2 regions of the Mycobacterium sp. E1715 genome follow, and region 1 is predicted to be linked to the other one. Evidence: riboswitches for the same ligand, from Rfam matches in the RefSeq annotation. Region 1 holds a riboswitch; the other holds the start of a gene.

The links. Region 1 has a riboswitch for cobalamin ahead of A9X03_RS06605 ((2Fe-2S)-binding protein). Riboswitches for the same ligand answer to the same signal wherever they lie in the genome.
Region 2: another riboswitch for cobalamin. It lies ahead of metE (5-methyltetrahydropteroyltriglutamate--homocysteine S-methyltransferase); the one in region 1 lies ahead of A9X03_RS06605 ((2Fe-2S)-binding protein).

The regions. Positions count from the first base shown of each region.
Region 1 covers NZ_LZJJ01000123.1:7,257-10,681, reverse strand. The annotation lists gene recX (recombination regulator RecX) at 1-409, opposite strand, end outside; gene recA (recombinase RecA) at 375-1,427, opposite strand; cobalamin riboswitch at 1,595-1,720, shown strand; gene A9X03_RS06605 ((2Fe-2S)-binding protein) at 1,763-2,470, shown strand; gene A9X03_RS06600 (DUF3046 domain-containing protein) at 2,579-2,773, opposite strand; gene A9X03_RS06595 (hypothetical protein) at 2,817-3,080, opposite strand; gene A9X03_RS06590 (glycosyltransferase) at 3,113-3,425, opposite strand, start outside.
Region 2 covers NZ_LZJJ01000543.1:6,411-9,835, forward strand. The annotation lists gene A9X03_RS26675 (SDR family oxidoreductase) at 20-661, shown strand; cobalamin riboswitch at 727-974, shown strand; gene metE (5-methyltetrahydropteroyltriglutamate--homocysteine S-methyltransferase) at 1,115-3,385, shown strand.

The sequences.
Region 1 (3,425 bases):
GCGCGTCGTCGCCGTCCAGCGTCTCGCGACGCAACTTGGCCCGCACCAACTCCTCGGCCCGGTCCCGTTCGGCGCCGGCGTCGATTCCGGACAGCGCCGAGGCGATCACGTCCTTGTCGACACCCTTGGTGTGCAATTCGGCGGCCAGGGCGCGCTTGCTCTTGCCGGCCTTCGCCCGGCGCGAGCGCACCCACTGTTCGGCGAAGCCGGCGTCATCGACCAAGCCGACGGTTGCGAGTCGGTCGAGCACGGCGGCGCTGATGTCCTCGGGATAGCCGCGCTTCGCGAGTTGGCCGTGCAGCTCGGCGCGGGTGCGCGCCCTCACGGTGAGCAGGCGCAGGCACAGGGTCCGCGCCTGCTCCTCGCGAGAGGGCTCAGAAATCGACGGGGGCGGGCAGGACGCTGTCATCGGACAAGCCATCGGTCACAACCGCACCAATGCCAAGCTTTTCCTTGATCTTCTTCTCGATCTCGTTGGCCACGTCGGCGTTCTCCATCAAGAAGGTGCGGGCATTCTCCTTGCCCTGGCCGAGCTGCTCACCCTCGTAGGTGAACCAGGAACCCGACTTGCGGATGAAGCCCTGCTCCACCCCCATGTCGATCAGCGAGCCCTCCCGGCTGATCCCCCTGCCGTAGAGGATGTCGAACTCGGCCTGCTTGAACGGCGGTGACACCTTGTTCTTGACGACCTTGACCCGGGTGCGGTTGCCCACCGCGTTGGTACCGTCCTTGAGGGTCTCGATCCGGCGCACGTCCATGCGCACCGAGGCGTAGAACTTCAAAGCCTTTCCACCCGTGGTGGTTTCGGGGCTGCCGAACATCACCCCGATCTTCTCGCGCAACTGGTTGATGAAGATGGCGGTGGTGCCCGAATTGTTCAGCGCGCCAGTCATTTTCCGCAGCGCCTGGCTCATCAGCCGGGCCTGCAGCCCGACGTGGCTGTCACCCATCTCGCCCTCGAGTTCGGCGCGCGGCACCAGGGCCGCCACCGAGTCGATGACCAGGATGTCCAGCGCGCCGGAGCGGATCAGCATGTCGGCGATCTCGAGGGCCTGCTCCCCCGTGTCGGGCTGGCTGACCAACAGGGAATCGGTGTCGACGCCGAGCTTCTTGGCGTAGTCCGGATCCAGGGCGTGCTCGGCGTCGATGAACGCCGCGACGCCACCGGCGGCCTGGGCGTTGGCCACCGCGTGCAGGGCGACGGTGGTCTTACCCGAGGATTCCGGGCCGTAGATCTCCACGACCCGGCCGCGGGGCAGGCCGCCGATGCCCAGGGCCACGTCCAGTGCGATGGATCCGGTCGGGATGACCGAGATCGGCTGACGCATCTCGTCGCCGAGACGCATCACCGAGCCTTTGCCGTAGCTCTTTTCGATCTGGGCCATCGCCAGCTCGAGAGCCTTCTCGCGGTCGGGGGCTTGCGTCATGGTGCCTCTCCTATGGTTCGGTGTGTTCGGTGACCGGTATCGGTCGGTTGGCCGTGACACTAGAGAAGGCCACCGACAAGTTGTCTCGCCGAACGTTCCCCACAGTAGCCGAACACCTGTTCGACTCAAGCGGACACGCCGAAGCCACGCGCGTGTGGCAACATTTGCTACCGAAACGCGCTGACGGGGCCCATGGAGCCTGAGGAAACCGGTGTGAATCCGGTGCGGTCCCGCCACTGTGACCGGGATGCCCTCCCGAGAGCCAGACACTCGCCGTCAGCGCTTCCTCACGACAACTGGGGCGGATTTCCCCGTAAGGGTCTGGTTGCGCATCGATGGACATCTCCGCTGAGCTGGCCGAAATAGCCTCGTATCAAGGGTTTTTCGCGTTGACCGTGGGCGGGACCGCGGCCGGGTGGCACCCGGTCCGGCGGTCCTACGCCGACGGGTTCGCCGACTTGGTCGAGGCCACCGCCCGGCGCTATCGCACGACGGATCTGCGGATCGGCGCCTCGCTGGTTCATCTCGGACACGCCACCCGCCTGTGGTCGCCCGTGCTCGCGTGCGCGCTGGCCCACGGCGTCGTCCCCGACCTGGGCGACCTGCAACGCGCCGGCGACGGGGCGCAATTGCGGCTGCCCGCGCCGGCCGGGTTCCCCGCCCGCTCACCGGACACCCTGTACCGGGCGGTGGTGCGCGAGCACATGCAGCCGCTCGCCGCCGGCCTGCGGGTCAAGCTGGCGCCCGCGCTGCTGGCGGGCAACCTGGCGTCGGCGCTGGTCGGCGCCGCCCGGGCCCTCCTGGCGGCGCGACCGGACCTCGACCTGCAGATCGCCGAAACGACCCGTGCGCTGCTGAGCACCGGTGTGCTGGCCGGATCGGGCGTCGTCACCGGCCCGCGCCTGGCCTTCAGGCGCCGCAGTTGTTGCCTCTTCTATCGGCTGCCCGGTGGAACCGTGTGCGGCGACTGCGTCTTCGAGACGCAGCCGCCGGACCGGCCTCGGGCGCCGCGTCGTTTACCCCCATCGCGCGGGGGTACCTGAGCACCACGCCCACCGAGACATCCCTGCGAGCCCTCGCGTTGACCTGTCGGTACACCTCGCGGGGCTACTGCGGCAGCACCAAAACCGACCTACGAATGGGCTGCCCACTCACCACTGGTCGCGCGGCACGTCGAAGTCCACGCACAGGGCCCGCCACACGTCACGGGGCTCGACCCCGTCCTCGATCGCCTGGGCGGCGGTGCGGCCGCCGAAACCGGTCAGCACGTGGTCGGCCAGGACCGAAGAACCGTATGCCGCACCGAATCGCAGGACCACCCGCTCGTTGAATTCCGTTAGCCGCACGCCAGCAAGATACCCACCGGGTGCGGATCGGACACCGGCCGCGTCAGCGCCAGCTGGCCGGCAGGTCGTTGAGGTGATTGGGGCAATAGTCCTGAACGGCCTCGGACATGGTGGTCCGCGCGCGCTGCGCCGACATCCGGGAGCGCAACTGCATGAAGGCGTACTCGGCCGGCGCATAGCCCTGCTCGGCGGCCGCCGGATCGTCCATCAACTGGCACGCCTGCTGCTCGTCGCCGCTGTCGGCGCGGGCGACACCCGAGCTGAACATCAAGGCGAGAAGCAGGCCGCCGGCCGCGATCGATTTCATTGCCGTTGCCCTCCTTTGCGCGACCTTGGCCATCATCCCGTCAGAGCGAGCGCCTCGTGGCACACCCGCACCGGATCGGCCACGCCGGCGATGCTAGCGGCGGCGGTCCGGGCCGCCTGGCGGTATCGGGGCGACGACAGCACCTCGTTGACCGCGGCCACCAACGCCCCGGCGGTCAGCGGCCGCACCAGCAGCCCGCTGCCCTGCCGGACCACCCGGTTGGCGATCTCCCATTGGTCGCCGCCGCCGGGCACCACCACCAGCGGCACCCCCGCCAGCAGCGTCTTGGCCACCATGCCGTGCCCGCCGCCGCAGATGGCCAGGTCGGCGTGCGTCAACAACTCG
Region 2 (3,425 bases), on a different contig from region 1:
CGCCGGTACCGTCGGGGGCATGGCACGAGTCATCGTCATCGGCGGGCACGGCAAGGTCGCATTGCAGCTGGCCCGCATCCTGACCGAACGCGGTGACGAGGTCAGCTCCGTCTTCCGCAACCCCGAACATTCGGGCGACGTCGCGGCCACCGGCGCAAAGCCGGTGGTCGCCGACATCGAGCGCCTCGACACCGGCGCCCTGGCCGGCCTGCTCAAAGGGCACGACGCGGTCGTCTTCTCGGCCGGCGCCGGTGGGGGCGACCCGGCACGCACGTACGCCGTCGACCGCGACGCCGCCATCCGGGTGATCGACGCCGCGGCCCAGGCGCGGGTCAAGCGATTCGTCATGGTCTCCTATTTCGGCGCGGGGCCGGATCACGGTGTACCGCAGGACAACTCGTTCTTCGCCTACGCGGAAGCCAAAGCGGCCGCCGACGCCCACCTACGCGCGAGCGGCCTGGACTGGACGGTGCTTGGACCGGGGCGACTCACCCTGGATCCGCCCACCGGCCGCATCACGCTGGGGCAGGGCACGGGGGAAGTGTCGCGGGCCGACGTCGCGCTCGTGGCAGCCGCCGCGCTGGCGGACGACGAGACCGTCGGCCGAACGATCGACTTCAACAACGGCGACACCCCCATCGCCGAGGCGCTGGCGAGCTGAACCGCAAGGCGGGCGTAAACTCCGCTACGCAGCTGGTCTGCCGTCGCCGCACACCGCGACTTCGGCATCGAGCGAGGCGGGTTGGTGACGCTTCGCGAGAGGGAACCCGGTGAGAACCCGGGACTGTCCCGCAGCGGTATGCAGGAACGACCGCCGTCACCCAAGCACTGGTCGCAAGACTGGGAAGCGACGGCCAGTAGGAACTGCCCGTCTCCTCGGCGCCCCTTCCGGGCCGCATCGTCGAGCGGGCGTGGGAGCACCAGCCGGTGCGCGCCTGCGAGTCCGAAGACCTGCCAGCTGTGCCGGGCGCGCCGCGCCCGGCGGTTCATCGCCTCGTGGAATGGGCGTTTGGCTGAGCCGGTTGCGGTTTATGTACCACAGGTGCCACCGCAACCGAATTGGCTTACGTCCGTTGGCGGTGACCACCCCGTCGATTGAAGGACGAAAGATATCGTGACCGCTCAACCATTTACCGCGACTGTCGTCGGCTCCCCGCGCATCGGCCCGAAGCGCGAACTCAAACGCGCCAGCGAGGGCTACTGGGCCGGCCGCACCAGCCGAGCCGAACTCGAAGACGTCGCCGCCACATTGCGCCGCGGCATGTGGGCCGGCCTCGCCGCCGCCGGGCTGGATTCCGTCCCGGTGAACACCTTCTCCTATTACGACCAGATGCTGGACACGGCGGTGATGCTCGGCGCCCTGCCCGCGCGGGCCGCGCAAGTGTCCGACGACCTGGATCGCTACTTCGCCGCCGCCCGTGGCAACGCCGAGCTGGCGCCCCTGGAGATGACCAAGTGGTTTGACACCAACTACCACTACCTGGTCCCCGAGATCGAGCCCTCGACCACATTCTCGCTCAACCCGGACAAGGTGCTCGCCGAACTGAAAGAGGCTCTCGCGCAGGGGATTCCCGCACGGCCCGTCGTCATCGGGCCGATCACCTTCCTGCTGTTGAGCAAGGCGGTCAACGGCGGTGGCGCGCCGATCGAGCGGCTCGAGGAGCTGGTGGGCATCTACGCGGAGCTGTTGGGCTTGCTCTCCGCCAACGGCGCGCAGTGGGTGCAGTTCGACGAGCCGGCGCTGGTGACCGACATCTCCCCCGATGCTCCGGCGCTGGCCGAGGCTGCGTACAACGCGCTGGGCAAGGTGGGTAACCGCCCCGCAATCTACGTCGCCACCTACTTCGGCGATCCCGGCGCCTCCCTGGCCGGTCTGGCCCGCACCCCGGTCGAGGCGATCGGCGTCGACCTGGTCTACGGAGCCGACGCGGCGGTGGCCGGTGTGCCGGAGTTGTCGGGCAAGACCTTGGTGGCCGGCGTCGTCGACGGGCGCAACATCTGGCGCACCGACCTGGAGGCGGCGCTCGGCAAACTGGCCGCGTTGGCGGGTTCAGCTGGCGCCCTTGCCGTTTCGACCTCATGCTCCACGATGCACGTGCCCTACTCGCTGGAGCCCGAAACCGATCTGGACGACGCGCTGCGCAGCTGGCTGGCGTTCGGGCAGGAGAAGGTGGCCGAGGTGGTGACGCTCGCGCGCGCATTGCGCGACGGGCGCGAGGCCGTCGCCGGCGAGATCGCGGCGTCCAATGCCGCGGTGTCGTCCCGCACGAGCGATCCCCGGCTGCACAACGACGAGTTGCGGGCCCGCATCGACTCGATCGTCGCCACCGGCACCCACCGCGGCGACGCGGCGCAGCGCCGCGCCAGCCAGGAAGCGCGGCTGCACCTGCCGCCCCTGCCGACGACGACCATCGGCTCCTACCCGCAGACCTCCGCGATCCGCAAGGCGCGCGCCGCGCTGCGGGCCGGCGAGATCGATCAGGCGGAGTACGAGAAGCGGATGCGCAAGGAGATCGCCGACGTCATCAAGCTGCAGGAGGAGCTGGGTCTCGACGTGCTGGTGCATGGCGAGCCGGAGCGCAACGACATGGTGCAGTACTTCGCCGAGCAGCTCGAGGGCTTCTTCGCGACGTCCAACGGATGGGTCCAGTCGTACGGCAGCCGCTGCGTGCGTCCGCCGATCCTCTACGGCGACGTCATCCGTACGCACCCGATGACCGTCGAGTGGATCTCCTACGCGCAATCGCTGACCGACAAGCCGGTGAAGGGCATGCTGACCGGCCCGGTCACGATCCTCGCCTGGTCGTTCGTCCGTGACGATCAGCCGCTGGCCGACACCGCCAATCAGGTGGCGCTGGCCATCCGCGACGAGACCGTGGACCTGCAATCCGCGGGCATCGCCGTCATCCAGGTCGACGAACCCGCGCTGCGGGAGCTGCTGCCGCTGCGCCGCGCCGATCAGGAGGACTACTTGCGTTGGGCCGTAGGGTCTTTCCGCTTGGCCACCTCCGGCGTCGCCGACACCACGCAGATCCACACCCACCTGTGCTATTCGGAGTTCGGCGAGGTGATCGGGGCCATCGCCGACCTGGACGCCGACGTGACGTCCATCGAGGCGGCGCGATCACACATGGAGGTGCTCGACGACCTCAACGCGGTCGGCTTCTCCAACAGCGTCGGACCGGGCGTCTACGACATCCACTCGCCGAGGGTGCCGAGCACCGCCGAGATGGCGGAGTCGTTGCGCGCGGCGCTGAGAGCGGTTCCCGCGCAACGGCTCTGGGTGAACCCCGATTGCGGCCTGAAGACCCGCAACTCCGACGAGGTCACCGCGTCGCTGAAGAACATGGTGGCCGCGGCCCGGGAAGTCCGCGCGGGGGCTTAGCCCCGACGAGCAGACGCAAAATCGCACGTTTCCGGCTCGG